Regions from separate parts of the Corynebacterium doosanense CAU 212 genome, predicted to be linked through region 1. Evidence: riboswitches for the same ligand, from Rfam matches in the RefSeq annotation. Region 1 holds a riboswitch; each other region holds the start of a gene.
The links. A riboswitch is a leader RNA that binds a small molecule or an ion and turns the genes downstream of it on or off. The one in region 1 is predicted to bind thiamine pyrophosphate.
Positions count from the first base shown of each region.

Region 2: another riboswitch for thiamine pyrophosphate. It lies ahead of CDOO_RS05300 (ECF transporter S component); the one in region 1 lies ahead of thiM (hydroxyethylthiazole kinase).
Region 3: another riboswitch for thiamine pyrophosphate. It lies ahead of CDOO_RS06395 (NUDIX hydrolase); the one in region 1 lies ahead of thiM (hydroxyethylthiazole kinase).
Region 4: another riboswitch for thiamine pyrophosphate. It lies ahead of CDOO_RS06365 (3-oxoacyl-ACP reductase); the one in region 1 lies ahead of thiM (hydroxyethylthiazole kinase).

Region 1 covers NZ_CP006764.1:2,307,101-2,315,838, forward strand. The annotation lists gene CDOO_RS11285 (bifunctional hydroxymethylpyrimidine kinase/phosphomethylpyrimidine kinase) at 1-59, opposite strand, end outside; gene thiE (thiamine phosphate synthase) at 62-691, opposite strand; gene thiM (hydroxyethylthiazole kinase) at 688-1,476, opposite strand; TPP riboswitch at 1,497-1,603, opposite strand; gene CDOO_RS11300 (hypothetical protein) at 1,830-2,360, shown strand; gene CDOO_RS11305 (IS256 family transposase) at 2,250-3,509, opposite strand; gene CDOO_RS11310 (hypothetical protein) at 3,669-4,145, shown strand; gene rlmB (23S rRNA (guanosine(2251)-2'-O)-methyltransferase RlmB) at 4,209-5,159, opposite strand; gene cysS (cysteine--tRNA ligase) at 5,172-6,554, opposite strand; gene CDOO_RS11325 (hypothetical protein) at 6,685-6,957, shown strand; gene ispF (2-C-methyl-D-erythritol 2,4-cyclodiphosphate synthase) at 7,002-7,475, opposite strand; gene ispD (2-C-methyl-D-erythritol 4-phosphate cytidylyltransferase) at 7,472-8,206, opposite strand; gene CDOO_RS11340 (CarD family transcriptional regulator) at 8,211-8,738, opposite strand, start outside.
Region 2 covers NZ_CP006764.1:1,060,276-1,069,013, forward strand. The annotation lists gene CDOO_RS05265 (ATP-binding cassette domain-containing protein) at 1-437, opposite strand, end outside; gene CDOO_RS05270 (BCCT family transporter) at 585-2,489, shown strand; gene CDOO_RS05275 (AEC family transporter) at 2,501-3,424, shown strand; gene lplB (lipoate-protein ligase small subunit) at 3,436-4,494, opposite strand; gene zupT (zinc transporter ZupT) at 4,538-5,338, shown strand; gene CDOO_RS05290 (DUF808 domain-containing protein) at 5,340-6,326, opposite strand; gene CDOO_RS05295 (DUF2218 domain-containing protein) at 6,483-6,830, shown strand; TPP riboswitch at 6,841-6,953, shown strand; gene CDOO_RS05300 (ECF transporter S component) at 6,948-7,562, shown strand; gene CDOO_RS05305 (ABC transporter ATP-binding protein) at 7,559-8,738, shown strand, end outside.
Region 3 covers NZ_CP006764.1:1,295,022-1,298,666, forward strand. The annotation lists gene CDOO_RS06380 (thymidylate synthase) at 1-168, opposite strand, end outside; gene CDOO_RS06385 (nucleoside 2-deoxyribosyltransferase) at 158-628, opposite strand; gene thiD (bifunctional hydroxymethylpyrimidine kinase/phosphomethylpyrimidine kinase) at 701-1,510, opposite strand; gene CDOO_RS06395 (NUDIX hydrolase) at 1,507-1,980, opposite strand; TPP riboswitch at 2,015-2,131, opposite strand; gene CDOO_RS06400 (hypothetical protein) at 2,337-2,540, shown strand; gene CDOO_RS06405 (hypothetical protein) at 3,500-3,645, shown strand, end outside.
Region 4 covers NZ_CP006764.1:1,285,998-1,294,735, reverse strand. The annotation lists gene CDOO_RS06380 (thymidylate synthase) at 1-554, shown strand, start outside; gene CDOO_RS06375 (class I SAM-dependent methyltransferase) at 509-1,306, shown strand; gene CDOO_RS06370 (NUDIX hydrolase) at 1,307-1,732, shown strand; TPP riboswitch at 1,868-1,987, shown strand; gene CDOO_RS06365 (3-oxoacyl-ACP reductase) at 2,082-2,858, shown strand; gene CDOO_RS06360 (hypothetical protein) at 3,083-3,286, opposite strand; partial or broken gene CDOO_RS13925 (IS3 family transposase) at 3,283-4,125, opposite strand; gene istA (IS21 family transposase) at 4,289-5,851, shown strand; gene CDOO_RS06345 (ATP-binding protein) at 5,848-6,594, shown strand; partial or broken gene CDOO_RS14180 (transposase) at 6,706-7,061, opposite strand; gene CDOO_RS14465 (ATP-binding cassette domain-containing protein) at 7,175-7,360, opposite strand; partial or broken gene CDOO_RS14515 (ATP-binding cassette domain-containing protein) at 7,639-7,704, opposite strand; gene CDOO_RS06330 (alpha-D-ribose 1-methylphosphonate 5-phosphate C-P-lyase PhnJ) at 7,679-8,738, opposite strand, start outside.

The DNA.
Region 1 (8,738 bases):
ATGCCGGCGCCGCCGGTCGGGTCGGTGCCAGCGATGGACAGTACGCGGGGAATGCTCATGGTCACGCCTCTTTCAGTTCTCGGGCTGCCGCCTTCGGGTCGGCGGCGGCCATGATTGCGGACACCACGCAGGCGCCGACAGCGCTGGTGGATCGAACATCGTTGATGGTCTCGGCGGTGATGCCACCGATGCCCACGGCGGGAATACCGTGCTCGGCTGCGCGCGTTGCGAGCCGGTCGAGCCCCTCGATACCCAGGGCTGGCCCGGCATCGAGTTTGGTGGAGGTGGGAAAGACCGGCCCGATCCCGAGAAGATCCGGGCGGGTCTCCGACATGACTGCGGCGTCGACCTCGGCCTCCGTGCCGGCCGACAACCCGATGAGCAGGTCAGGGCCGAGCGCCTCCCGCGCCTGGGCCACCGACCCGTCCGCCTGGCCGATGTGCACGTGGAAACCGTGTCGGGCGGCGAGGTGAACCCGGTCGTTGACAAACACGGGCACCCCGGCCGGGCGGGCGATCTCGCCGACGGCCAACAGGAGGCGGGTGAAGGTCTTGTCGTCGATAAGCTTGTCCCGGACCTGGACCACCGTCACGCCCCCGTTGATGGCCTCGGCGACCACCGCCGGAACCCGGTCGACGCCGCCTGCCTGGGCGGAATCGGTGACGAGGTAGAGGCTGTAGTCGATGCTCATTCCCCCTCCTCGATCTCGCAGAGTGCGGGCAGGGCATTGGAGCCGTTGTACAGCGCGTCAATCCAGGCGTTGCGGAAACTACCGGGGCCGGCGGAGACCTTGGCCGCCAGAGCCCCCGCGCCGGAGAAGGCCACGTGGGCGGCCGCGGCCCCGTCGTACGGGTTGCCGGCGGCGACGCAGTAGGCTGCCGTGACCGCGCCGAGGGAGCAACCCGTGCCGATGACCAGTGCCATCAGCTCGTCACCGCCGGTGATCCTGGTGACCCGTCCCCCGGAGACGATGATGTCGGTTGGGCCCGAGATCGCCACGACCCCGCCGGTGAGCGCGGCCAGGGCGCGCCCCGCCTCGAGCGCGGACTCGGGATCGTCCGTGGAATCGACCCCGCGCCCGCCCTGGGCGTCGCTCCCCTCGTGGGCCACGTGCAGGTTGCGCACCTCGGAGGCATTGCCGCGGATCACCGTGGGCTTCTGGTCGAGCAGCTCCACCGCGAAGCGGGTGCGCACGCCCAGGCCGCCGACGGCCACCGGATCCAGCACCCAGGGAATGTTGCGCCTGCGGGCCTGGGCGACCGCCGAGCGCATGGCCTCGAGGACCGGCGGATCCGGATTGCCGACGTTGATGAGCACCGCATCTGCGGCGGCCGCGAACTCGCCTGCCTCCTCGGGGTGGCTCACCATCGCGGGTGCGGCCCCTGCCGCGAGCAGGACGTTGGCGGTGATTTCCTGAACCACCGAGTTGGTCAAACAGTGGACCAACGGTGCAGAGTGCCGAACATCGTCGTGAATTTCTTGAAAAACCGTGCGCGAAAAAACCACAGTCACATTCCCTTCGCCAGTGCGAACTAGAGCAGGTTCTACGGGTCTGATCTCAGCCCCCGGTCATATGCGACCGGGTGCACCCCGTGTGAGTGATTTCGACGATAGCAGAAACCAGGGGCGTGACGGCAAGGTTCTGCCCCTCCTGGGGGTAGCCGGGCCGCCGGTACCCGACGACCTGTCGGGTGACAGTCCAGACATCTGGACGACCGTCCACTATCAGGGGTGCCTCGGCTGGGAATTTGCAATGCACCACGCACATCGGTCCTGCGCATTCCACGCTGTCCACATAAATTCACGTTTCCCAGAGAGAGGTACCCGTTGTGAGCAACCCCTACGATCCATCCGGCAACGACCCGGGCGGCCAGCAGCCCTACGGTCAGCAATCCAGCGGCGATCACCCATACGGTCAGAAGTCCTACGGCCAGGACCCTTACGGCCAGCAGCCTTACGGCCAGGACACCTACGGGTACGCTCACAACCCCCAGAACCAGCAGTATGCGGCCGCGCCCGCCGCTGGAAAGTTCGATGCCGTTCAGAGCATCAGCTACGGATTCAAGGCGTTCGTCGAATCCTGGACCACCTGGGTCGGCGCGTTCGCGCTCCTCGTCGTAGCCACGATCGTTTTTCTCGGCATACTGATGGTCCCGCTCTTCGCCATCGCCGCGGCGCCCAGCGACACCAGCGCCGATGTTCCGATGGATAGTGCCCCGTGGCGTGGTGGAATTCGGATCGGTGTCTGGTCAGTCGCAGTGATCAACGAGTTCCGTGGGTTGATCATAACCACTACCGGTGTCGAGGGCTTGTTGCTTGGCGGCGATGACGGCTCGGAGCTCAGCCATCGAGGTGTCTGACAGGTAGCGGCGGCCGACTTGCCATTCGTCGTGTTGGTCGATGACCACCGAGGTTGCCAGCCGTAGGAACGCGGCCGGGTTGGGGAAGATCTCCACGACGTCAGCACGGCGCTTGATCTCCTTGTTCAGCCGCTCGATCGGGTTGTTGGACCAGATCTTCTGCCAGTGCCCTTTCGGGAATGCGGTGAAGGCCAGCACGTCGGTCTTGGCCTCCCGCATCATCGCTATGACCTTGGGGAACGAGTCGGCGAACGTGTCGGTGACCTGGTCCCACTGTGCGGCCACGTCAGCGGGGTCGGTGTGGGCGAAGATCGTCTTCACGGCGGCGGTCACCGCGGGGGCGTGCTTGGACGCGACAGCGCCGTGCAGGTTGCGCATGAAGTGCACCCGGCAGCGCTGCCACGCAGCCCCGACGAACTGCTGCGCCACGGCCGCTTTCAGGCCCGCGTGGGCATCGGAGATGACCAGGTGCACCCCGGTCAGGCCGCGGGCCTTGAGCGAGAGCAGGAAGTCCGACCAGAACTCATAGGATTCGCTGTCCCCGACGGCGGTGCCGAGCACTTCGCGGGTGCCGTCGACGGAGACTCCGGTGGCCACGACCAGGGCGTGCGAGACCACGTGCGCACCGATCCGAACCTTGCAGAACGTGGCGTCGGCGAACACGTACGGGAACTGGGTGTGCGCCAGCGTGCGGGTGCGAAACGCCTCCACCTCGGCGTCGAGGTCAGCGCAGATGCGAGAGACCTCGGATTTGGAGATGCCGGTGTCAACGCCGAGTGCGCGAACCAGGTCGTCGACCCCGCGGGTGGACACGCCGTGCACGTAGGCCTGCATGATCACCGCGTACAGGGCCCGGTCGACCCGGCGGCGACGCTCGAGCAGGGCCGGGAAGAACGAACCCGAGCGCAGCTTCGGGATGCGGGCCTCGATATCACCGGCTGGCGTGGAGACCGTCTTGGTGCGGTGCCCGTTGCGGTGGGTTGTGCGGCCCTCTGAGCGCTCGTAACGGTCGGCCCCGATCTTGGTGGCGGCCTCGGCCTCGATCAGCGCTTGCAGGCCGGCACGGACCAGCTCGGCGAACATCGCCTGCGGGTCCGCGGACAGCAGTGCATCCAACTGGGCGTGTACGCCAGAATGGGAGTGGGTCATCGCGTGGTGTGTCCTTACTGTGAGCTACTTGGCGGTAACTCATTGACCACTACGCGATGGCCAACCCCCTTGGCGGGCCAACACACCGCTGTCAGCCCAAAGCCCAGCCCCCAAACCCCACCACTCCAAGGGACTTACCCTTCCGAGTCGGCCGGCCTCGTGATCTTCCTCATCCTGGCGACGATTCTCTTCATTGTTTTTTGCGTAATCTTCCAGCTCAACGCAGCACGCAACGCCGTCCAGGTCGTCCAGGGAGAATCCATCACCCTGCGCGACTTCTGGCGTCTCGACGGCCTGGGCACCCCCATCCTTGTCAGCCTGGTCATCTTCCTTCTCGCCTGTTTAGGCGCGCTGGTCGCCGTCGGAAGCATCGTGGTCGCCGTCGTCTTCCAGTTCGCGTACGTGGCTGCGTTCGCCTCCCGCCAAGCGACTGTCGGTTCGGTCCTCGGATCCTCGTGGGAGGTCTTCAAGAACAACGTCGACCAGGCGATCCTGCTGTTCATCCTCTGCTACCTGCTTAATCTCGCGGGTGGCTTCGTCATCATCGGCATGGTTGTGACCGCACCGGTGGTCTTGCTGGCGCAGGCGCACGCCTACCTCGTCGGTATTCAGGCTCCGGTCAAACCCCGAACCTAAACAGAAAAAGGTGTTGCCCGGCCCGATTTCCCGGACCGGGCAACACCCGTTTCGGCGGGAGGACTAGCCAGCCACCCGGCGCTGCCGCGCGAACTCACTGAGCACCACGCCGGCTGCGACGGACGCGTTGAGTGATTCCACCCAGTCCGTCGTGGGCACGGACATGATGACGTCGCAGGTCTCGCTCACCAGGCGGGAAATTCCCTTGCCCTCGGAGCCGACGACGATGACCACGGGATCCGTGCCGCCGTCGTAGGTGTCCAGGGTGTGCTCGCCGCCGGCGTCGAGGCCGACGACCTGGTAGCCGTTCTTCTGGAACTCTTTGAGCACACGCACGAGGTTGGTCTCGCGCGCGACGGGCAGCCTTGCCGCGGTGCCCGCGGAGGTGCGCCACGCCACTGCGGTGACCGATGCCGAGCGACGCTCGGGGATGATCACGCCGTGGCCGCCGAAGGCCGCGGTGGAGCGGATGACCGCGCCGAGGTTGCGGGGGTCGGTGATGTTGTCCAGGACCACGAACATGCCCGGGTTCGGGTCGTCGTTGGCGCGGGCGATGAGGTCGAAGACGTCGTCGTACTTGAACGGCGGGATCTCCAGGCCGATGCCCTGGTGCAGCGTGCTGCCGGTGAGGTGGTCGAGCTCGGGGCGCGGAACTTCGCGCACGATGATGCCGCGGGCGTTGGCCAGGTGCACGGCCTCGGTGAGGCGGTCATCCGCGCCCGTTCCCTGCGCCACCATGAGCGACAGGGCGGGAACGTTGGCGCGCAGGCACTCGAGAACCGGGTTGCGGCCGACGACGAGCTCGGTGGTGGATTCCTTGATGTGGCGTCCGGAGTCGCGGCGTTTGCGCTCCATCTTCTTCTTGTACGCGGCGTGGTACTCACGGTCCTCGGCCTTGGGCGTCGCGCCCCTGCCGGCCAGGCTGCGGCGTCCCTTGCCGCCGGTGCCCTTGGTGGCACCCTTCTTGTTAGTCTTGCGCACGCCGTGACGGTCGTGGCTCTCGTTTCTTGCCATGCTCTTACTTCCTTATTTAATTGACCACTGCGGGCCGTCTGCCGTGTCGGTGACCTCGATGCCCGCGGCCGCGAGCCTGTCGCGGACGGCGTCCGCGGCAGCGAAGTCCTTGTCCGCCCGCGCCTGAGTGCGCGTGTCCAGTTCGGCCCGGATCAGGGCGTCCAGGACATCATCGCTTCTCGACGACCCCTCGCCCCCGAACCGCTCATCCAGCGGATCTACCCCCAGCACCTTAGCCATGGCACGCACGTTTCCGGCAATCCGGCGTGCCTCGTCCTTCTCCCCGGCGGCGAGCGCGGTGTTTCCCGCGCGGACCTGGCCGTGGATTTCCGCGAGTGCCCGGGGAACGGCGAGGTCGTCGTTCATAGCCTCCACGAACCCCTCGGTCAGCTCGCCCGGCTCTGGGGACCCGGCACGATCGACGAACTCCTCGATGCGGCGGTAACCCTGTGCGGCCTCCAGCAGCGCGGACTCCGAGTACTCGAGCACGCTGCGGTAGTGCGCGGAGCCGAGGTAGTACCGCAGCTCGACGGGCCGGACCTTCTCCAGCAGGGCGGGGACGCTGAGCACGTTGCCCAGGGACTTGGACATCTTCTCCCCGGCCATGGTGACCCAGTGGTTATGCATCCAGTAGTTGGCGAACCCGTCCCCGGCCGCATGCGCCTGGGCGATCTCGTTCTCGTGGTGCGGGAATTGCAGGTCCAGGCCGCCGCCGTGGATGTCGAAGGTCTCTCCCAGATACCAGGTGGCCATCGCCGAGCACTCGAGGTGCCAGCCGGGCCGGCCGTCACCCCAGGGGGTGGGCCAGCTCGGCTCACCCGGTTTGGCGGCCTTCCACAGGGCGAAATCCTGCGGGCCACGTTTGCCGCGGTCGTCGGTCTCGCCCTGCTCCATCTCCTCGACGCGGTTGCCGGAGAGTGTTCCGTAGTCGGATCCTTCGGCCCTGACCCAGGCCTGGACGTCGAAGTAGACGGAGCCCTGCGCGGGATAGGCGTAGCCGGCGTCGATAAGCCTCTTCATGTAGTCGACCATCTGGGTGACATGCCCGGTCGCGCGGGGTTCGACCGACGGAGGCAGGACGCCGAGGAGATCGTAGGCGCGGGTGAATTCGCGCTCATAGGTGGAGACCCATTCCCACCAGGGGCGACCGTTGTCGGCGGCCTTGGTGAGGATCTTGTCGTCAATGTCCGTGACGTTGCGGACGAAGGCGACGTCGTAGCCCAGCTCGAGGAACCAGCGGCGCAGGATGTCGAACGCGACGCCGCTGCGCAGGTGGCCGATGTGCGGCTGGGCCTGCGGGGTCGCACCGCAGAGGTAGATGGACGCGTGCCCCTCTCGTACGGGCACGAAATCGCGCGGGGTGCGGGTGGCGGTGTCGTAGATCCTCAGAGTCACAGTGATCCAGTGTACGGGTGCTTGTGGGGACTTCTCCCCATACCTCTTTGCCGGTGGAACGAACGGTGTGAGACTTCGTTTCAGTCGCCAACAGGAGTCACCCCCACACCCTGACAAGGAGCCCACCCTCATGAAGAAGACCCGCCTCATCGCAGCCGCCTTCGCCGCTTTCGCCGCCGTCTCCCTGACCCCCGCTACCGCAGGAGCGGCCACCGCCGACTCCGAGGTCTCGATCTCCTCGGAGGGCTCCAGCCTCCCGTCCGGCCCGTACAACACCCGCTTCGCCTGCGAGTACGCCCACCAGAACGACGCCCTGGCGGCCATCTTCCCGCCGCGCTACGACTGCATCAACAACGGCCCCCGCTACTACTACGTCCCCGTCATCGGACGTTTCATCGGTTAGAACCCCGCTCCTACACGGCCGGCCCCTCACCAGGGCCGGCCGTTTCATTGCGCCGCAACAACCAGCGCGCTGGCGATCGCCGCGCGACCCTCGCCGGAGCCGGTGAAACCCATCTTGTCGGTGGTCGTCGCGGAGATGGACACGGGCGCGCCGAGGATCTCCGAGAGCACCCGCTCGGCCTCCTCGCGGCGCGGGCCCATCTTCGGGGTCTGCCCGATCATCTGCGCGGAGACGTTGCCGATGGTGAAACCCTCGCGCTCGAGCAGCTCGCGGCACTCACGGAGCAGCTGCGCTCCGGCGACGCCGTCGTATTCGGGGCGCCCGACACCGACGAACGAGCCGAGGTCGCCGAGGTTCGCCGCCGAGAGCAGCGCATCGACGATCGCGTGCGAGACGACGTCGCCGTCGGAATGGCCTTCGCAGCCGTCAACCCCGTCGAAGAGCAGGCCGGCGATCCAGCAGTCGCGCCCCTCCTCGATCTGGTGGGCGTCTACGGCGGTGCCAATTCGTGGGATCAAGAGTCTGCCTTCCGGGGAGTGTGTTCAGCCTGGTCGATGATTGCCGTGGCCAGGGTGAGGTCGATGGGTGTGGTGACCTTGAAGGCCAGGGCATCACCCGGCACACACGTGACCTCCGCGCCGTGCCACTCCATGAGCGAGGCATCGTCCGTGGCCACGAAGGACTGCTGCGCCTCGGTGAAGTACGCCCGGTTCGCCTCACGCAGCGCAGCGAGATCGAAACCCTGCGGGGTCTGCACCGCACGGAGTCCCGCGCGGTCGGGCGTATCGACGACCGTCTGTCCCGCCACCCGTTTGATCGTGTCCGACACCGGGAGCACGGGGATCACGGCGGGCGACCCCTCGAGCACAGCCCGGGCGACCCGCGCGATCATCGCCGGCGGGGTCAGGGCTCGGGCGGCGTCGTGGACGAGCACCACGGCATCGTCCTCCCCGATGGCCTGTAGGCCGGCCCAGATGGAGTCGGCCCGCTCGCCGCCGCCGTGGACGAGACGGACGGGGATCTGCGCGCGATCCAGGCCGCTGCGCCCCAGCACGGCGGCAGCATCGCCCTCCATGTCCGGGCTGACCAGCACGATCACCTCGTCCACGCAGCCGGTGGCGATCATCGCCTCGACGGAGCGCTCCAGCAGCGTTCTGTCGCGCAGGGGAACGAAGGCTTTGGGGGTCTCCGCGCCCAGCCGGGTACCCCGTCCGGCGGCGGCGACCAGGGCGATGACGGGCCGACCCATGGTTCTACTCGTCGTCGTCGTCGAAGCTCACGTCCGCCAGGACGACGTCATCGTCGAACTCGGGCGCGGGGACGTCCACCAGGCCGGCGGCGCGGTGGCGCTCGATGGTCTCGTCGACCCGGATCTTCAGCTCGGCGACCTTTTCCTCGTCCACCGGCTCAGCCAGCGCGAGTTCGCCGACGAGGATGCCGCGGGCCTTGCCCATCATGCGCTTCTCACCTGCGGAGAGGCCGCGATCCTGGTCGCGGCGCCAGAGGTCACGCACGACCTCGGCCACCTTGTTGATGTCGCCGGATGCCAGCCGCTCCTGGTTGGCCTTGTAGCGCCGAGACCAGTTGCCAGCTTCCTCGACGTCCTCCTCCCGAAGGACGGAGAAGACCTTCTCTAGGCCCTTGACACCGACAACGTCGCGGACACCCACGAGCTCGGTGTTCTTGGTGGGCACACGAACCTGGAGATCGGAGTGGAGGATCTTGAGGACGAGGTACTCGACGGATTCGCCGCCGATCTCGCGGGTCTCGATGCCGGTGAT
Region 2 (8,738 bases), 1.2 Mb from region 1:
ACCTGGATCGCGCCGCCGCCGGAGACGCTGGGGACGTTGAAGGAGTACGCGCCCGGCCCGCCCGCGGGAGGCTCGGCGATGCGTGAGTAGAGCACCCGCAGCAGGGCGGTGGCGTCCGTCGCGGTGCCCACCGTAGAGCGCGGGTTGGAGCCCATCGGCGCCTGGTCGACGATGATCGCCGTGGTCAGACCGCCGAGCTCGTCGACGTCCGGGCGGGCGAGCGAGGGCATGAACCCCTGGACGAAGGAGGAGTAGGTGTCGTTGATCAGGCGCTGCGACTCCGCGGCGATGGTGTCGAACACCAGCGAGGACTTGCCGGAGCCGGACACTCCCGTGAGCACCGTGAGCTGGCGTTTGGGGATGTCCACGTCCACGGCCCGCAGGTTATTCACGCGGGCGCCGCGAACGCGGATGACGTCATGGGGATCGAAGCTCATGGTGCCCGATCCTAGATCGCACGCGTCGGCGAGTGCGATTCCCGGGCGGCCCGGTCGGGTGGGGCAGGTGGACACGGCGGGAAAAGGGGTCGACACTGGGCGTTTCGATGCAGAATCCTGAATAGATGAGAGGCAGTCACCGCCCCCATGACCGACCATGAGAACGAGACCGCCGGGATCCTGCGCCGCTCGGGCCAACGGGTCCGCCGGGGCACCAGGGAGTTCGTGTCCACCTGGCCGTACCCGCACGAGACCCACCCCGCCGTCGTCCCCGGCGTGTCCATCGACGACCAGCGGGTGCGTTACCGGGTGGACCGGCCGATCACCGGGGTGGTGGGCGCGCTCATCGCCGCCTTCGTGGCGTGGGGAATCCTGCGCCCCCAGCAGGTCTTCGACGTCTCCTCGGCGGCGCTGGCGTGGGTCATGGTCAACCTCGGGTGGATCTTCACCGTGCTCGCCGCCGGTCTGCTGGTGTTCCTGCTCGTCCTCGCCGTGTCCCGGTACGGCAACATCCCGCTGGGGCTTGACGACGACAAACCCGCCTACTCCACGCTCTCCTGGGCGGCGATGCTCTTCGCCGCCGGGATCGGCATCGGCATCATCTTCTTCGGGCCCTTCGAGCCGATGACGTACTACCTCAACCCCCGGCCCGGCGCGTACGAGGCGGCCAGCGACGAGGCCGTCATGGGGGCGATGTCGCAGGCCTCCCTGCACTGGGGCATCAACGCCTGGGCGATCTACGCCATCGTCGGCCTGTCCGTCGCCTACGTCTCCTACCGCCGCGGCCGGGTGCCGCTGATGAGCTCGATTCTCATGCCGCTCATCGGCGGGGGCGGATCGACGTCGGCACCGGCGCGCATCATCGACGGCCTGGCCATTATCGCCACGCTGTTCGGCACCGCCGCCACGCTGGGCATCGGCGCCCTGCAGATCGCCGCCGGCGTCGAGGTTGTGTCCGGCTGGTCGCCCGAGGGAAACACCCTCGCGCTGGGCATCATCGTGGTGCTCACCATCGGCACCATCCTCTCCGCCGTCTCCGGGGTGGCCAAGGGCATCCGCTGGCTGTCCAACATCAACCTCGTGCTGGCCATGGGCCTGGCCCTGTTCTTCTTTGTCGTCGGCCCCACCGCCTTCCTGGCCAACATGCTGCCCGCGGTGATCATCGACTACCTCGGGTCGTTGCCGGAGATGCTCTCGGCCAACATGGGCCAGGGCGAGGAGATGCAGACCTTCCTGTCCAGCTGGACCACCTTCTACTGGGCCTGGTGGATCTCCTGGGCACCGTTCGTGGGCATCTTCGTGGCCAAGATCTCCCGCGGGCGCACCATCCGCCAGTTCATCTTCGGCGTGCTGTTCATTCCCTCCGCGATCATCACCACGGCCTTCACCATCCTCGGCGGCACATCCATCTGGCTCCAGCGCACCGAGGGCACGATCGCGCCCGACGGCACCGCCGACTCGCTGCCGGCCCCGGAGGAGATCTTCTTTGTCGTGCTCGACCACCTGCCGGGCGCGCAGTTTGTGGCCCCGCTGGTGATCGTCATGCTCGCGGTCTTCTTCATCACCACGGCCGACTCCGCGTCCCTGGTCAACTCCCAGCTCTCCCAGCAGGGCAACCCCGAGCCGAAGCGGTGGGTCACGGCGTTCTGGGCGATCTGCATGGCCGGCATCGCCGTGGTCATTCTCGTCTCGGGCGGGCAGAACGCCCTGCAGGGGCTGCAGAACTTCATCACCGTCACCGCGTTGCCGTTCGCGTTCATCATCCTCGCCAAGTGTGTGGCGCTGGTGCGCGAGCTGCGCAACGACCCGTTTGTCATCCGGCAGCACTACGCCCGGAGCGCGGTCTACAATGCGGTGCGCGAGGGTGTGACCAGCTACGGTGACAACTTCCATCTCACCGTGGAGGAGACGCCCGAGGGTGACCAGTTCGCCGCCGGCGCCGAGTTCGACTCCACCGCGGAGGAGAACACCGGCTGGTACCGCCGCACCGACGAGGACGGCAATCCCGTGGCCTTCGACTACGAGACCGGCGAATACCTGGAAGACAACTAGAGGGACACAACATGGTGAGCGTGCTCAGCGGCTTCGTGGTCGTCTTCGCCGTCATCGCCGTGGGCTACGTCCTGGGCCGCACCGGCGTGCTCGGGGAGGGCGCGGGCCGCTCCATGGGCCTGTTCGTCTACTACGTGGCCACCCCGGCCCTGCTCTTCGACCGCGTCACCCACAGCTCCGCCGCGGAACTGTTCTCGCGCAACCTTCTCATCACCGGCTTATCGACGCTCCTTGTCGGCCTCTCCTTCGCCGCCCTCAGTTACCTTGTGCTGCGTCGTTCGCCAGCCGATTCCCTCGTGGGCATGCTCTGCGCCTCCTACGCCAACGCCGGCAACCTGGGTATCCCGTTGGCCGCCTACGTGCTCGGCGACGCCGCGGCCGCCATTCCGCTCATCCTCTTCCAGGTCGCCTTCTACGCGCCGGTGACTACGACGATCCAGGACCTGCTCACCTCCAAGAACCCCAGCCTGCTGCACAACCTGGTCATCTCCCCGCTGAAGAACACCATGATCCTCTCGGCGATCGCGGGGCTGTTTGTCCTGTTCACCGGCCTTCCCGTGCCCAGCCTGGTGGAGCAGCCCATCAGTCTTCTCGCGGGCGCGGCGGTGCCCGTCGCCCTGGTGGTTTTCGGCATGGGGCTGGCCGGCACCCGGGTGCTGCAGAAGGGTGAGGTCGCGCGCCGGGACGTGTGGCTGGCGGTGCTGTTCAAGAACCTCCTGCACCCACTCGTGGCCCTCGGGGTGGGCACCGCGTTTGGCCTCGGCGGTCACGCGCTGCTCACCGTGGTGGTCATCGCCGCGCTGCCGACCGCGCAGAACGTCTACACCTACGCGCTGCGTTTCCGCACGGCCGAGACCATGGCGCGCGACACCGGGGTAGTGTCCACGCTGGTGTCCTTCCCGGTGCTGGTGCTCATCTCCGTGCTGCTGGTCTAGGCGCGCAGCCGTCAGGGCACCCGGTGCGTCCACTCCTCGGTGCCGAACTTTTCCTCCACCAGCGCCTGGGCGGCGGAGAGGTCGGCGTCCGACAATTCGGCCGGGGAGGCGTCGTAACGCGAGGTGAACGTCGAAATCAGGCCGTCGATGACCTCGGAGCGCGGGGCACCGATCTGTCGACGCAGCGGATCGACACGTTTCTTCGCGCTGCGCAGCCCCTTGGACGCGAGTTTGACCTTGCCCACCCGCAGCACCTCGGCCATCTTGTCGGCGTCGATGTCGTAACTCATGGTCACGTGGTGCAGCACCGCGGAACCGATGCGTTTCTGCGCCGCGCCGCCAATCTTGCCGCCGTCGGAGGTGATGTCGTTGATGGGCACGTACCAGGCGTTGACACCCTGCGCCTTCAGCCCGTCGAGCACCCACTGGTCGAGGTACGCATAGCTCGCCTCGTAGGACAGCCCGCGCACGAGCGATTCCGGCAGGTAGAGCGAGTAGGTGACGCAGTTGCCGCCCTCCATGAACATGGCCCCGCCGCCGGAGATGCGCCGCACCACGGTGACGTCGTGCTCCGCCACGCCCGCGGGTTCGAGTTCATTGCGGAAGGACTGGAACGAGCCGATGACCACCGCCCGGTCCTCCCATTCCCAGAACCGCAGCGTCGGTCCGCGCTCCCCGGCGGCGACCTGGCGGGTGAGCACCTCGTCGAGCGCGACGTTGACCGGCGTGGGCAGCACGGGGGAGTGGATGACCTCCCAGGAGTGGTCGGTGAAGTCGGTAGCGCCGGTGAGTGCGCGGCGCACGGCGACGGCGACGTCGTGGGTGGAGAAACCACGTAGGGAGAGGTCGTCGAAACGCGAGAGGGCCTGATCGAGCCGGGCCTGCAGCTGTGCGGTGTCCTCGCTTGTCGACGCCCCGAGCAACCCCTCGTTGAGCACCGCGTATGCCTCGTCCGGCTCGAGGAAGAAGTCGCCGGAGATGCTGGCGTGGGAGATGTGGCCGTCGGTGGTCTCGAGGTCGGCGACGACGAGTTTGCCGCCGGGGACCTTGATGGCGAAGTGGTGCGACATGGGGACCACGATAGCCCGCGGAGGGGGTACTAGGATGCGCTGCATGACGACCGATCCGCAGCAGGTTCTCTTTGCCTTCACACTCACCCTCATCGCGGGCCTGGCCACCGGCATCGGCGGCTACATCGGCATCATGCGGCAGCATCCGGGGCGCAACTTCCTCGCCGGCGCGCTGGGTTTCTCGGCGGGCGTCATGCTGTTTGTCTCCTTCGGGGAGATCCTCCCGCAGGGGCTCGACGACCTCACGGGACAGTGGGGCGAGCGGGGTGGCACGTGGGCCGCGTACGGGGCCTTCTTCCTGGGCATCGCCGTCATCGCGGTCATTGACCGGCTGGTTCCCGAATCCATCAATCCCCACGAGCCGTCCACCACCGAGGGCGCCGAGCGGCAGGCGCGCATGGCCAAGGCCGGAATAATGACCGCGATCGCACTGGCCATCCACAATTTCCCGGAGGGCTTTGCGACGTTCGTCTCCGGCCTCACCAGTCTTTCCGTGGCCCTGCCGATCGTCGTGGCCATCGCCATCCACAACATTCCGGAGGGCATCGCCGTGGCCGTTCCCATCCGCGAGGCCACCGGTTCGCGGAAGAAGGCCTTCTGGATCGCCACGCTCTCCGGCTTCGCCGAACCCGCGGGCGCGCTCATCGGATTCCTGCTGCTCATGCCCTTCATGGGCCCGGCCACGCTGGGGCTGACCTTCGCCGCGGTCGCCGGCGTGATGGTGTTCATCTGTCTCGACGAGCTGTTGCCCACCGCCGTGAAATCCGGCAGCCACCACACCGCGATCTACGGGCTGATCGGCGGAATGGCGCTCATGGCGGTGTCGCTGCTGCTGTTTATCTGAGTCAGTTCGAGCTGGCCGCGGTGGAGCCCGAGCCCGATCCCACCGCCGCGTTGGCGGCGTGCTCGCCGTCGGCCTTCTTGCCGGGCAGCAGTGCCTTGACCCCTTCGATGACCGCGTAGGCGACCAGGCCCCAGAGCAGGCCGACCACCAGGGACGCGCCCGTGTTCACCAGCCAGCCGAGCGCCCCGCCGCCGGCGGCCTCCTCCCAGTGGTGGATCGTCTCGTACGGCCAGGACCACAGGCCCACGGTGTCGACACCCTGGACGATGATGTGCCCGCCGACCCACAGCATGGCGAAGGTGCCCACGATGCCGATGGTCCCCAGGATGATAGGCATGGCCTTGACCAGCCCGCGGCCCAGGCCCGGGGCGTTGCCGCGTTTGATCATGCCCAGGCCGATGTCGTCGAGCTTGACCAGCAGGCCCACCGCGCCATAGACGGCGATGGTGATGACGATGGCCACGAGGATGAGCACGATCACCCGGGTCCAGAACGCCTCCTCGACGATGCCGTTCATGGCGATCACCATGATCTCCGCCGAGAGGATGAGGTCGGTGGTGATGGCGCCGCGGACGAGCTTGTCCTCGGCCTCCTCGCCGGACTCCTGCACCGGGGTGTCGTGGGAACCGTGCCCGGTGAACAGGCCGATGACCTTGTGCGCGCCCTCGTAGCAGAGGTACGTGCCGCCGATCATGAGGATCGGGGTGAGCGACCACGGTGCCAGCCAGCTGAGCAGCAGCAGGATCGGCAGGATGATGATGAGTTTGTTGCGCAGGGAGCCCTTGGTGATGCGCCAGATCATCGGCAGCTCGCGGGCCGGTTTTGCACCCTCGAGGTAACCCGGGGTGACGGCGGCGTCGTCGATGACCACGCCGGCGGACTTTGCCGTGGTCTTGCCCACCAGGGCACCCACGTCATCGGTGCTCGCTGCGGCGGTTCGGGCGATGAGCGCTACGTCGTCAAGCAGGGCAAGCAGACCGCCAGCCATAGGGGGACCTTCCGGGTGAGGGGGAGTGAACGCCCCCGAGACTAGCCCACGGCCAGAGCCGGAGCCCATGACGATCGCGATGAGAGGAGCAAACGGGCGTCGACACGCGGCGGCACACTTTGGCCTTCCGTCTCCTGCGGTCCTAGGCTGGCAGGAATGACCACCTCCTCCACCGCCCGCGTGTCCACGTCCCGCCCGGCGCGCTACGGCAAGCAGCTGGCGTCCCATTTCTCCCGGAAGGCCGAGGCGCGCTGGGACGGCGAGGAAGGCCGCGGCGCGGTGACGTTCCCCGAGGAGCTCGGCTGGGGTGAGCTGGAGATGATCGCCGGCGAGAACGTGCTGCTGCTGCAGCTGGAGACCCGGGAGGAACGCCTCGACCGGCTGGAGGAGGTCGTGGGCACGCACCTCGTGCGCTTCGGCGCCCACGACGAACTCACCGTCGAGTGGAAGCGCCAGGGGGGAACCGAGGGGACCCGTTGGCGTAGCGATAACTCCGGCGTATAAACTTCCCCTCACACATCACCACGGGTGCCCCGGTGAAACTCCGGCGCTGAGATGTCTGCACAGATGAACCGTTGAACCTGATCCGGTTAATACCGGCGATAGGAAGGGTCTTTTTTCATGTCCAATAAATCCTGGCGTGTCATCGACATCGTCACCGCAGCTGTCCTCGGCATCGCCTGCGGACTCATCTTCTGGGTGTGGAACATCATCGGCTACGCCGGTTTCACCGCCCTGGACACCTTCACCCCCGGCTTCGGCGGGCTGGTCGTAGGAATCTGGCTGCTCGGCGGCGTGCTCGGCGGGCTGATCATCCGCAAGCCGGGCGCGGCGCTGCTTGTCGAGGTCATCGCGGCCATCACCTCCGCCGTGCTGGGCAACCAGTGGGGCATCACCACCCTCTACTCCGGCATCGCGCAGGGGCTCGGCGCGGAGCTTGTCTTTGCGGTCTTCGCGTATCGACGTTTCTCCCTCCCCATCGCCGGCCTCGCCGGCCTGGCTTCCGGAGTGGGCGCCGTCATCCTCGAGCTCTTCCTCAGCGGCAACCTCGCCCGCTCCCTGGAGTTCAACCTCATCTACCTCGCCTGCGTTTGTGTGTCCGGCCTGGTGCTGGCCGGATTCCTCGGTCACGCACTGGTCTCGGCGCTGGCGCGCACCGGGGTGCTCGACCGCTTCGGCCCGGGCCGAGAGCTGCGCAATGCCGGTGATCTCCGGGAGCCCCGCCGCGCCGAATGAGTGCCCTGACCTTGACCGGCGTGGGCTACCGCCACGCCTCCCGCTCCACCGACGCGCTCTCCGGGGTCGACCTCACCGCCCAGGAGGGGGAGATTGTCCTGCTCACCGGGGACTCCGGCTCGGGCAAGTCGACCCTGCTCCACGCCGTCGCGGGCGTACTGGGCGATGAGGAGGACGGCCATCTCACCGGGGAGATCGCCGTCGACGGGCCCGTGGGCATGGTCCTGCAGGACCCCGACTCCCAGGTCATCTCGGCCCGGGTCGGCGACGACGTCGCGTTCGGAGCGGAGAACCTCCGGGTACCCCGCGAAGAGATCTGGCCGCGGGTCGAACGAGCGTTAGCGCAGGTGGGACTGGACCTGCCGTTCGATCACCCGACCGCGCAACTCTCCGGGGGACAGAAGCAGCGCCTCGCTCTGGCTGGCGTGCTGGCCATGGGCGCGCGGGTCATCCTGCTCGACGAACCCACCGCCAACCTCGACCCCGCCGGACGACAGGCCGTGGTCGACGCCGTGGGCGTGCTCGCCCGCGACACCGGGGCCACGGTCATCATCGCCGAGCACCGGGCGCACCACTGGCTGGCCCTCAACCCCACGCTCTACCGGCTCAGCCCCGGAGGGATACAGCGCCTGGAGCGGCTGCCCGATCCCCCCGAGGTCCCGCTCGCGCCGGGCACCACCAACGCCCCGGTCGCCTGGGCCAGGGACCTGCTCACCCAGTGGGGCCCGCCGCGCGCCGTGTCCATTCCCGGGGCCGCGTCCACGGTCATCACCGGGGCCAACGGCACGGGCAAGTCCACCTTCGCCGCCACGCTCGGCGGGCTCATCGCCCCGCGCTCCGGCGAGCTCGACTACGCCGAGAGCATCCGACGTGGCCAGAAGGGGCCGAGTCACAAGTGGCGTTCGAGTGCGCTCGCCGCGCGCATCGGCCAGGTGTTCCAGGATCCCGAGCATCAGTTCGCCTTCCGCTCGGTGCGCGAGGAGCTGGCGGCGACGGGGGCGTCGGCAACGAGCGTCGATACGCTGCTGGAACGCCTGCGCCTGGCTCATCTCGCGGCGGCCAATCCCTTCACGCTCTCCGGCGGGGAGAAGCGGCGGCTGTCCGTGGCCACCGCGCTCATCACCGAGCCCGCGTTGCTCATCTGCGACGAACCCACCTTCGGGCAGGACGACGCCG
Region 3 (3,645 bases), 1.0 Mb from region 1:
AGACCTGGCCAAGCAGTACCGCCGGGCCGGGTTGGTCAGGCGTGCGGTGTAGCCGATGATTTCGCGTTCGTCCTGACCGCGGGGACTGTTCTGGTATTCGAACCCGGTGTAGACCTGTCGCAGGGAATCCAGGTAGAGCGTGTGGAGGTCGGGATACTCAGGCTTCACTGACGGCTCCTGCCTGCGCGTGCTCGATCGCGGTGAGGATGCGTGGTCCGGTGGGCTGCTCGGGATCGATGGTGATCATCTGGACGTCGGCGACCGCTGAGAGGCCTCGGACGAGGAACGCGTACTCGGCTCCCTCGTCGAGGAGTAAGACGATGGGTTTGTTCCAGGCGGAGGCCCACCCGATCTCGATGTGCGTGCCCGGGGATGCCGGTGCGCCGGGGAACGCGACGAAGACGTCGCAGGCGGCGATCTCCGTGTAGTCGATGCGTGTGCATTCGCTGGGTTCCATGAACTCACGGCCCCAGTGCTCTCTGCGGTGGGCGCAGTGCACATCCCACCCCTGGGTTTCGAAGAAGTCGATGATCGAGGTGTACTTGTCGATCGCGGCGTCGCCCATCACATGGGTGTCGGCGTCGACGAGAGCTTTGAACGGGCCGGCGAGAAACATCTTTCGCGTCATCGTCACGGCTCCTTTCATGAGTCGAAGTGGTTAGCTCTACCGATCGGAACGAGGAGGGGCTGTTCTGCATCCCTACCCGCGCGGCCAGAGCTGGTGGAAGTGATGCAGGGGACCGTGACCTTGGCCGACGTCGAGGCGGTCGCTGGCAACGAGAGCGCCGTGCAGGTAGGTCTTCGCCCGTTCAACGCTTTCGGGCACGGTGTGGTCAGGCAGCAGTGCGGTGATCGCCGAGGACAAGGTGCAGCCGGTGCCGTGGTCGTTGAGGGTTTCGATCCTGGGAGAGGTGTAGGTGGAGATCCCGTCGGGGCCGGCGAGGTAGTCGACACTGACCGTCTCGTTCGTGAGATGCCCGCCTTTGAGTAGCGCCCACTGACAGCCAAGGCCACGCAGCCCGGTGGCCTGGTCCTCCATCTGCCCCAAGCGGGTGACATCTGTGGTGTCGAGGAGCACGGCGGCTTCGGGAAGGTTCGGGGTGATGATCGTGGCCAGTGGCACGAGCGTGTCTCGGATGGCTGCGACCGCATCGTCGTCCAACAGCCTGTCGCCGCTCTTGGCGACCATCACCGGATCAAGGACCACGGTCTCGGCTTCGTGGTATTGCAGGCGCTCGGCGATGACCTCGGCGATCGCGGCGTTGGCGACCATACCGATCTTTACCGCGTCGACGCGCACATCGTCGAACACTGCATCGATCTGCTCACCGACGAAAGAGGGATCAAGGGGCATGAACGAGCGCACACCGCGCGTGTTCTGTGCCACGACCGCGGTGATCGCGGCCATACCGTAGGTGCCCCTCGCTGAGAAGGCTTTGAGATCGGCGTGGATGCCCGCCCCGCCAGTGGGGTCGGTGCCTGCGATGGATAGGACGTTCTTGATCGTCATGCGTGCACTTCCTTCTGCTGCTGTGTGGCGGCGTAGCGGGCGACCTCGGCGACATCCTTGCTCAGAGTCAGGCGGGCCTCGTCGACCTCGTCGAGGGGGAACCAGCGTGCTTCGAGGGCGTCGTCGCCAGCGTGGGGTTGCCCCGAGCGCCACTGGCAGAGCACGGCGATAAGCACGTAGTGACTGTCCAACCGTCCAGTCTCGTCTCGGCTGAACGCGTCAACGGAAGTCAAAACACCGGTCGCCTGACCGATGATGCTGGTTTCTTCACCGAGTTCGCGTTCGGCGGCTTTGGTGATCGTTTCTCCGAATTCGATCTTCCCGCCCGGGAATCCCCAGAATCCTGCATCAGGAGGGTTCGCGCGACGCACCAAGAGGACATGGTCATCTTTGATGAGGACGGAAATGACCGCGACCCTCGGGCGCACCTCGACTGAGGACGTCGCGGGGCCGACAACAGAATGGGACACTGTAACCTCCTAATGGGGAGGCCAGCGAAGGAAAGAAGCCCTGCTAGACCAGTCCCTTCGCCGGCATGATCCGGATCAGGTTCTAGGGTCACCACGCTGACAACGTCCAGTGGTATCTCAGCCCCTTGACGGGACACCCCTCGGTGCAACCCGAATCTACCAGAATGCCGTCACAGATACACCCTGCGCGGATTGCCCGCTGCGGGATGCTGGTGTTGGGATCGGCTGCGCACCTATCCAGTGCTGCGACTGTGCCCGATGGAGCAAGTGCCCGTCTCACGGGTGGAGTCACTGGTCGGTGTCGGTCTTGGACGGTAGAATGGAAGGTGTCGGGCGAGCATGAAGGAGGACAGGTCATGGCGACGACGAAGGCCCTGGAACAGGCCGAGATCGACCGGCTCGAAGCGCAGGTCACTGCGAGCCAGCGGATGGCTAGCGAAGAGGAGACTGACGCCGACCGTGCCCTGGGCCGCAAGGTGCTCACTGGAGAGATGTCCGCCGATGACGCCATCGCCGTCCGGCTGGCGCAGATCGACGCGAAGCACGGCATCACCCGGTAACACGCCGCGGGCCAATGTCTCGGGCGGGGGTGGACGGTGATGCCGGATCATTACACGTATCCCGGCACCGAGGTGCTCGTCAACATCCCCGGCTACACCGACCCGGCGGCGTGGAAGGAAGCCGAGACCGCCCACGGCGCGAGATAGGTGCCCTGGATCACGAGCTGCGAGCGGCGTTGCAGCGGCGAGCACACCGCCTCGACCCCGACCCGCCGTTCGGTCCACCAGACCAGGGGCGGGGGCCACATGACCGAGGACTCGGACTATGAACACTCAACGTACCGCCACAGGCGAGCGGAACGAGAGCAGCGTGCGGGCGGCCCGGTCACGTCCGGGCGAGGAGAACGGGTCCGCAAAATGGGCGGACCCGTTGATCACGACGCAGGCCAACCTCTCAGGGCGAAACCCCTGGCACGGTGGGAGGAAATTTCCTCCCACCGTGCCAGGGGGACGCCCACGGTGCCGCCACTGTGGCGGCGCCGTACGCCTCGCGCGGGCAGGCCATGGTGGTGCCGAATCGGCACCACCATGCCATCCGCAGGTGCGAACCGTGCAGGGGCAACGGGGCCGGAAAATTTCCGGAGCCGTTCACCGGCCCCCGGCGCGGGCACGGGGGTGGAAAATTTTCACCCCCGTGGGCTCGAGCCGACCGTGGTGCCACCGTGGCACCACCGTCAAGAACGAGGGCAGGTCGACGGTGGTGGCAAATTGCTACAACCGTGCTGCCGGAGATGACGACAGCGGGCTGACGGTGGTGCACAATTTTCACCACCGTGACGTTCCGCTGGTGACTGCTCCGGGGGCGCCGAATCGGCACCCCCGTGCCCGACCCCGTTTTCGGGGCCTCCAAGGGCACGACAGCACTGACCATCCACATATAGTAGCTCGCTCCTGCGCGGATGGCTAGATGCAGTGATTGCTGTTTTTGAACCTCGGGTGTATAGGCGTACCTGTCGGGTATGAACAGTATCCCGACACCCCAGACCCATACGCCCACCACGACGACGAGGCCGCGCCTGGCGATCGACGACGAGGCCCTGACCGACACCAACCGGGAGACGATCCGGCAGGCCGCGAAGACCACAGCCTCCCGGTTCCCGCCCAT
Region 4 (8,738 bases), 1.0 Mb from region 1:
TCTCCTGCACGCTGGCTCTCCAGCTGTTGCGCCGTGAGGACCGTCTGCACATGGTCGCGTTCATGCGCGCCAACGACGCGTACATGGGACTGCTCAACGACACGTTCTCCTTCACGTTCATCCAAGAATTTCTCGCCTCGATGCTGGGCCTGACCCCGGGTGTGTACATCCACAACGTCGGCTCGATCCACATCTACGAAAAAGACCTCACCAAGGTGCACACCCTCCTCGGCGGCGATGATCAGACGATCGTGGAGGAACCCAGCACTCTTCCACGGCTGCCCTCGGGGGCGAGCCTGGACCAGGTGCACCAGGTCCTCGCCCTGGAGAAGTCGATCCGTGCAGACGAGCTCCCAGGCCGCGCACTGGCGACCCTTGATCTTCCGGAAGCGTGGGTCGACATTGTCCGCCTGTTCTGGATCCACCGGCAACTCCAATACCAACGACCAGTCGACCCATCGATTATCGGCGACCTCCATCCCCTCCACCGGGAGCTGGTCGTGAGCCGATGGCCCAGCATCGAAAACGCGCGTGTGAGGGCGGTGCAGCAGTGACGACATCATGGACGACTCCGGCAGTCTCAGCAGGGTTCGATGCCTATGACGACTATGTCGAAAACCGACTGGCTTATACCCCGCTCGTCAATGACCTCCAAACTGCTTGCGGCCGAGGGGGGATCGTGCTCGATTATGGGTGCGGCAGCGGAAAAGTCTCACGACGCCTCCTCGACGCCGGAGCCGCAGCACAGGTCGTCGGAGTCGACATCAGCACCGACATGATCACCCTCGCCCGGGCGCAGACCCCGCAACCGGCCGCGCGATTCCACACCATCGACAGCGGCCACGTTCCCTACCCGGATGACACATTCGATGCGATCGTGTGCTGCTTCGTATTCATCAACGTGCCCACACGCGAGGAACTGAGAGCGATCGCCCGCGAGCTCGCCCGAGTGCTTACACCGACCGGCAGACTCTTCATCGTCGATAGCAACCCGGCGGCCACAGGAGTACCGTTCCCGACCTTCCGCAGCGGCGAGCCCGGCAGAGGCTACCGTGACGGAGACGAACGCAAGGTCAGCTTGCAGATCCCCGGCACCGGGATCCTCGAGCTTGTCGACCGGCACTGGTTCATCAGCACCTACGAGGCGGTGCTGACCGAGGCCGGCTTCACAGTCGACAAGGTCACCGACCGCGGAGCACAAACCGTAGAGGACGTCGGCTCCCAGGCACCTATCGACCATCCACCGTTCATGCAGATCACAGCCCACCTCCAAGACCACTCCGAGTCGACGATCGGGGCGGGGTAGATGACGCGCGACGCTTCCTACCCGAAGCCGGCGACGCTGGCGGCAGTGGTCCGAAAAGGACGTGTACTCCTTATCCGGCGTGCCCACATGCCCGACGCCGAGCGCTGGGCATTCCCCGGGGGCAAGATCGAACCCGGCGAGACCCTGACCGCCGCGACCGCGCGCGAACTCGCCGAGGAAACAGGAGTCCTCGCCACACCCGGTGATGTCTTCGATGCTGTCGACGTCATCGATGCCGACCACAATCTGCATTACGTCCTGATCGCAGTGCTCTGCCGATGGGAACGAGGGGAACCGGTCCCGGACGATGACGCACTCGAAGCGGCATGGTTCACCCTCGAGGAAATGGCTGCGATACCGGTCGCGGAAACATTCAACGTCCGCGCTATCGCCCAAACCGCGCTCGAGCTGGAACGCAAGCAATAGGAACACTCAAGAAGCCAGAATGCCCATTTGCCGGATAGCACGTAGTGATATCAGGTGTTCTGTGACAGCGATTCCAGTAACGAAGAATCAGGCCGTCCGAAGCTTGTGGAGAGTGTGGTTTCCGTGATGTGATGGTGGCGTGACACGGGGCGCCGCCCGTTCCAGCTTTCGAGCACGGGACGTGGTCGGCTGAGATGACACCCGTTGAACCTGATCCAGTTAGCACTGGCGAAGGGAATGTCCGGACTTTCACCCGCCGACAATGTTGGCGGTGTCAGCGCACCGAAGAGCAACTTTCGCTCTTCGGTGCGCACGGGTTGCCTTCGCCTCGATATCGAGAGGCATACACATGGCACACACTATTCTCCCCCTCACCGAGCAGATCGTCCTCGTCACCGGCGGCGCCCGCGGACTCGGAGCTGCGATCACTCGCGCGTTCCTGGCCCAGGGTGCGCGAGTGGTCATCGACTACCACACCTCCCAGGACGCCGCGGAGGACCTCGCCGCCGCCCACCCCGGAAAGGCGATCGCAATCCGGGCTGATGTCCGCGACCGCGCCCAGGTCGATGGCCTCGTCGCTGAGGCCGCCGATCGCTTTGGCGGTCCGATCACCACGGTCGTGAACAACGCGCTGGCTGACTTCTCCTTCAACGGCGACGCCCGCTCCCACGCGGACCAGATCTCCTACGAGGAGATCACCGCACAGTTCACCGGCTCCGTGCATGGGCCTCTCAACGTCATCCAGGCCACCCTTCCCGGCATGGTCGAGGCGGGCTTCGGCCGGATCGTCAACATCGGTACGAACCTCTTCCAGCACCCCGTCGTGCCCTACCACGACTACACCGCGGCGAAAGCAGCGCTGCTGTCCCTGACACGCACCTTCGCCGACGATCTCGGCCCGCAGGCCATCACGGTGAACATGGTCTCCGGGGGGCTGCTGCTGACCACCGACGCCTCGGCGGCGACCCCTGAGGCGGTCTTCGAGGGCATCGCCGCGGGCACCCCGCTGCGGGCGGTTACGACGCCGGATCAGCTCGCCGACCCAGTCGTATTCTTCGCTTCCCCGTGGGCCAGGGGTGTGACGGGTCAGAACCTCATCGTCGACGGCGGACTCGTCAAGGGGTGAGCGGCGTGGAAGGCAAGCAGGCCCACTTCAACCTCTTCATCCACGGTGTCGGTCATCGCAGCGCGGCCTGGTGGTCACCGCCACGTCGTGCAGCGCAACGACCGACTGCGCCTCGTCCCTGAACACCGTGACCACGCCTCTCTCATCTCACTCTTCGTTTAAGCAGAGCCCCTGCAGAAGCCCCGTTCATTCCCTTGACGGACACGCCGTCAACACCCTTCGGTCTAGATTTCTGGGGCGCTCTTCTCTCCGTGGGCTCGGAGCATGCCGAAGGCGACGAGGCCCGCCGCGAGCACGGTCAGAGCGATTCCGCCCCAGGTGACCGCGAGTCGGAACTCCGCGGTCTGCTCGGTCGGCCAGGCCGATGCGGTGAGGTGCCCGGTGAAGATGGGGGTCTGCTGCACGTTTAGGTGACAATTGTTAGTCACGCCGCGAGGGCGACGTCCTTGGTCATGATGGCCTCGAATTCGATCGGGGTCAAACGTCCCAGACGGGCCTGCCGTCGTCGGCGGTGATAGGTCCTCTCGATCCAGGTCACGATCGCGATCCTCAGTTGCTCACGCGTGATCCAGGAACCCCGATCAAGGACGTTCTTCTGCAGGAGAGAGAAGAACGATTCCATCGCAGCATTGTCGCCGCTCGAACCCACCCTGCCCATAGAACCGACCATGTCGTGGCCGGCCAGAGCACGCAGGAACTTCCGGCTTCGAAACTGAGATCCTCTGTCCGAATGGACCACGCAACCGACGACGTCACCGCGCATCTGGACCGCGTTCTCAAGTGCTTGGACAGCCAGGCGGGACTTCATCCTGGAGTCGATGGAGTACCCGACGATGCGCCGGCTGAAGGCGTCTTTGATCGCACAGCAGTAGAGCTTGCCTTCCGCGGTTCCGTGTTCCGTGATGTCCACGAGCCAGAGTTCATTCGCCCGCGTCGCAGCGAACACATGCCGGGTACGACCATGCTCATCGACCACGGCGCAGAGATCGTCATGGGCGGGCGGACCAGGATTCTTCCCGTTCTTGGCCCGTTTCTTCCCGAACACGGACCACCAGCCATTGCTCGAGGTGATCCGCCACGCGGTCCGGTCGGCCATCGGCTCACCCACATCGCGTGCTTCGTCGGCGAGGAGGCGGTGCCCAAACTCGGGGTCATCCTTGTGGGCGTCGAACAGCGCGTTCGCGCGATACGCCTCGACCACCTCGTTCGGGGTGACGGGGTCAGCCAGCCACCGGTAGTAGGGCTGGCGGGAGAGCTTGAGCACCCGACTGAATATTCGCTTTACTGGGGTCCACCGGTCGCGTGTCCGGGGGCCGGCAGGCTGAGGACGGGTTCGTAGGCGTCGGGGCCACTCGTGGTGCGGTCGGGGGCCACCACGCTTACGCTCCTCCCGCCGTGTGTATAGGGCACACGGCGGAAGGAGCAAGCCAATGGTACGAAAGATCAGAGCGAAGCTGATACTGCAGCTACGCTCCGAGGGCCTGTCCGGACGCACGATCGCCGCGTCGCAGGGCATGTCCCGAAAAAGCATCACCGCGGTACTGGAAGCCGCCGACACCGCGGGTGTGAGCTGGGATGATGTCGCCGAGCGTCCCGAGGACGAGGTCTATGACCTGCTGTTCCCGGGCCGGGGACAGCACCACAGCGTGTTCGCCCAACCGGACTGGGAGAAAATCCACCGGGAACTCGCCAGGGTCGGCGTGACCCTGAAGCTGCTGCACGGCGAGTACACCGATGAATGCGTCGCCACCGGAGCGCCGGCGATGGGCTACGACCGGTTCTGCCGGACCTACCAGCGCCACGTCCTGGTCACGGGAGCAGCGTCGAGGGTGGGACACAAGGCCGCCCAGAGCGTCGAGGTCGACTGGTCCGGGCCGACGATGACCCTGCTTGACCCGATCAGTAGTACCCCGAGGCCGGTGTACCTGTTCGTCGGGTGCCTGCCCTTTAGCCGCTACTCGTTTGTCTACCCGAGTCTGGACATGACGCAGGAGTCCTGGCTGCGGGCCCATGTCGCGATGTTCACCGCCTTCGGCGGATCGGTACCGCGGATCGTGCCCGACAACCTCAAAACCGGGGTGATCACCCATCCCCGCGACGGTGAGATCGTCCTCAACGACGCCTACCGCGAGATGGCCGCACACTACTCGGCCGCGGTGCTGCCGGGCCGGGTACGCAAAGCGAAGGACAAGCCGAGCGTGGAAAACACCGTGTGGCATGTCGCGATGCGGGTCATCGCCCGGCTACGCGACCAGCAGTTCACATCCCTGCCGGAGCTGACGGCCGCGGTCACCGCACAGGTCGCGGCCTACAACGCCGAGCCTTTCCAGAAGCGGGACGGCTCCCGGGCCAGTGTGTTCACCACCGAGGAACAACCCCTGCTGACCGGGCTTCCGCAGGTCGCCTATGAGATCAGCCGGTGGGTCTACGGCCGGAGGGTCGGGCGCAACGGGCACGTGGTGTGGGAGAAGAATTTCTACTCGGTGCCAGTCACCCATATCGGCACAAGCGTAGATCTGCGGATCACCGACCGTGTCCTGCAGATCTACTCCGGCCAGCAAAGGGTGAGCAGCCACCTGCTGTTTCCCGAGGGATCAGCCAATCAGTACCGCACCAACGACGCTGATCTACCCGCCGGGGAGCGCTACCAACCGTGGGACGCCCCGCGCGTGCGGGAGTGGGCAGGCCGGGTCGGCCCGTCCGCGACGGTGGTGGTCAACCGGATCTTCGAATCGGTGGCCGTCGACGAGCAGGGCCTGAATGCCGCCCTGGCGGTGTTGCGGTTGACGCGGCGGTATTCCGCCGAGCGGGTCGAGGACGCCTGCAGGCTGGCGCTGGCCGGGCATGTCCGGTCCCCGCGGTACGTGCACCTGCACCCGATCCTGGCCACCGGGCAGGACCAGGCCACCCGGCAACGCCCACCACGGGAGGAACCGGTCGAGGAAGGCGGATTCGTCCGCGGCGCCGACTACTACGCAGGAGACGTGAAATGAGCGGCATCGACATGGAAACCACACGCAAACTCCGCGACATGGGCGCGACCGCCCTGCTGGAGGCCATCGACGCCGAAGACGAGAACCTCGTCCTGGGGATGGGATTCGAGGAACGGCTGCACCTGATCGTCGATGAGGCGTATGCCACCTTCACCCACGGCAAGGTCGACGGGCTGATCCGCCGGGCCGGCCTGCGCTACCCGGCAGCTGATCTGCGTCGGATCGACCTGGTCGAGCAACGAGGACTGAATCGCAACCTGCTGGCTACCTTGGCGACCTGCGGGTTCATCGAGCGCCACCAGAATGTCGTGTTCCAGGGGTTCACCGGGTCAGGGAAATCCTATCTGGGGTGCGCGCTGGCGAAGCAGGCCTGCCAGCACCGGTACCGGGCGCACTACATCCGAATGCCGGATCTGGAGGAAGCCTGGGCCACCGCACGCGACAAACCCCAGGGGACGACGAAGTTCCTCAAGAAGTACGCCGCATTCACCGTCCTGGTTATCGACGAGTGGCTGCTGGATCACCCGGATGAGGCCATGCGCAGCATGCTGCTGGAACTACTGGAACGCCGCTACGACTCCGCGTCGACGGTGTTCTGCACCCAGTACGCGAAAAAAGACTGGCATCAAAGGCTCGGATCCGGGGTGCATGCCGATGCGATCATGGACCGGATCGTGCATAACACGATCTGGGTCGACACCGGCACCCACAACATGCGCGAGCACGTCACCATGAGCCAGTAGGAATTGTCCTGCGGACGCCGGTGGCCCCCATCACGACGGCTGCCGGCCCCCGCAGGCAATATCGCTGGCCCCCAACCACACGATCGGGTGGCCTTCACACCTACGAATACTCACCCGACACGTCACCGTCACAGGGATCCCTGCGGCGGCGAGCTCTGTCACGAGCGGGTAGAACCTTTTGACGGCAGGTTCGCCTGCGACAGATACGCCGCCGCACGCCGCAGCACCTCGTTCTCCTGCTCGAGGAGCCGGTTGCGCTTCTTCAGCTCGCGGATCTGCGCCGCCTCGGTCCGTGACTGGCCGGGCGTGGTGCCCTCGTCACTCTCGGCGCGGCGCATCCACTTCGTGAGCGTCATCGGGTGGACCCCGAAGTCTTTCGCGATCTGCTCGATCGTCACTCCGGGCTCACGGTTTCTCGCGACGCGCACGACATCGTCGCGGAACTCCTGGGGATAGGGCTTGGTCATGACGATCATCCTTCCAGGCCGGCCTTCCCAGGCAAGCCAGATCAGATGTCACCTATCCATGCAGCAGACCCCATCGCTCACACCCCGGGCTTCGCACAGCTCAACTGTCTTCGTCATTCCGCCAGCTTGAAGTCGGTACACTGGAGATACGAAGTACGATACGTATCACCCTTGAGCATGTTCGGCTCGTCGAGCAGCAGGACCTCCGGGTCGGTGGCCAGGGCCTTGGCGATCTGCACCCGCTGGCGCATGCCCCCGGAGAACTGGCCCACGACATCGTCCATCCGGGACATCGGCACCTCGACGCGGTGCAGCAGCTCGGCGGCGCGACGGCGGATGGCACGGTAGTTGCGCTCGCCGGCCGCCGTGAGCCGCTCGGCGATGTTGCCACCGGCGGAGATCCCCGGTTGAGGCCCGCCGCGGCGTCCTGGTAGACCACCGACAGGGTGCTGATGCGCAGCTGTCGGCGCTCCGCGTCACTGAGGTCCAGAACGTTAACCCCGCCCGCGCCGACGGCGGCCAGGCGCACCTCGCCGGTGGCTCCGGGCTCGTCGCCGATGATGGATTTCATCACCGTCGACTTGCCGGAGCCCGACTCACCGATGATGCCCAGGGCCTCACCCGGAGCGACGTCGAAACTCACGTCCTCGGCCGCCGTCACCGCCGAGTAGCCCAGGCGGGCCGGGTAGATCTTGCCCAGGGACTCGACCTTGAGGCTCCACTGCTCCCCCGGTCGCGGTCCGGGGTTCGTGGCCCTCCGACCCGGAGGTGGTGAGCAGCGCGGAATCGGTCAGCCAGGGTTCGGCGATGGCACCGACGCGGCGCTCCGGGTCCGGGTAGTACCTCCGCGGGGCCACGGCGAGGTGCTCCTCGGGATCGACGTCCCCAGCGCGGACCCGGGAGCACCACTCGGTATCCGAGCACTGGTGGCGCCCATCGGCGGTGGGCACGAGGTAGGTGTCGGCGGATCCGCAGAGCACGCAGGTCTCGCCCTCGGTGTGTTCGACCTCGAAGGGGACGTCGTCGAAGGCAACCGGTTCCACCGGGGTGTGCGGCAGGACGCAGTAGATCTTCTTGTCCCTGCCGTGGGAGAGGACGGCGAGGTTCTTCGCGTCATTGAGCCGGGGGACATCCCACCGCGGGATGGGGCTCAGCGCCATGACGTGGCGGTGGTTGACCACCACGGGATAACCCGAGGACTTGTTGATCACCCCGGAGGTGACCAGGTCCTCGTACATGGACACCCACATCCGCGAGTAGTCGGCCTCGGCGTGCATCCGGTTCGCCTCCCGGATCGACTTGACCACGTCCCGCAACGGCTCGGAGACCGGGACCTGGAGCACGACGATCTGGTCCCCGGAGAGGGAATCCTCCGGGATGCGGTGGCGGGACTGGATGAGGGTGGACTCGCGGGTGTCCGCGCTGGCCCGGCAGCGCAGGGAACCCAGGATGAGCCGGCGGAGGTTGACGGCGTTGACCCCCTCCTCGTCACCCTGGTCGATGACCTTCACCGTGTCCTCGGCCCCGGCGATGGACAGCGTGGCCTGAAGCCCGCCGGATCCCCAGCCGCGTGCCACGGGCATTTCCCGGGAGCCGAAGGGCACCTGGTAGCCGGGGATGGCGACCCCGGCGAGGATGGCCCGGCGCACCTCCCGTTTCGCTTGCTCGTCAAGGATG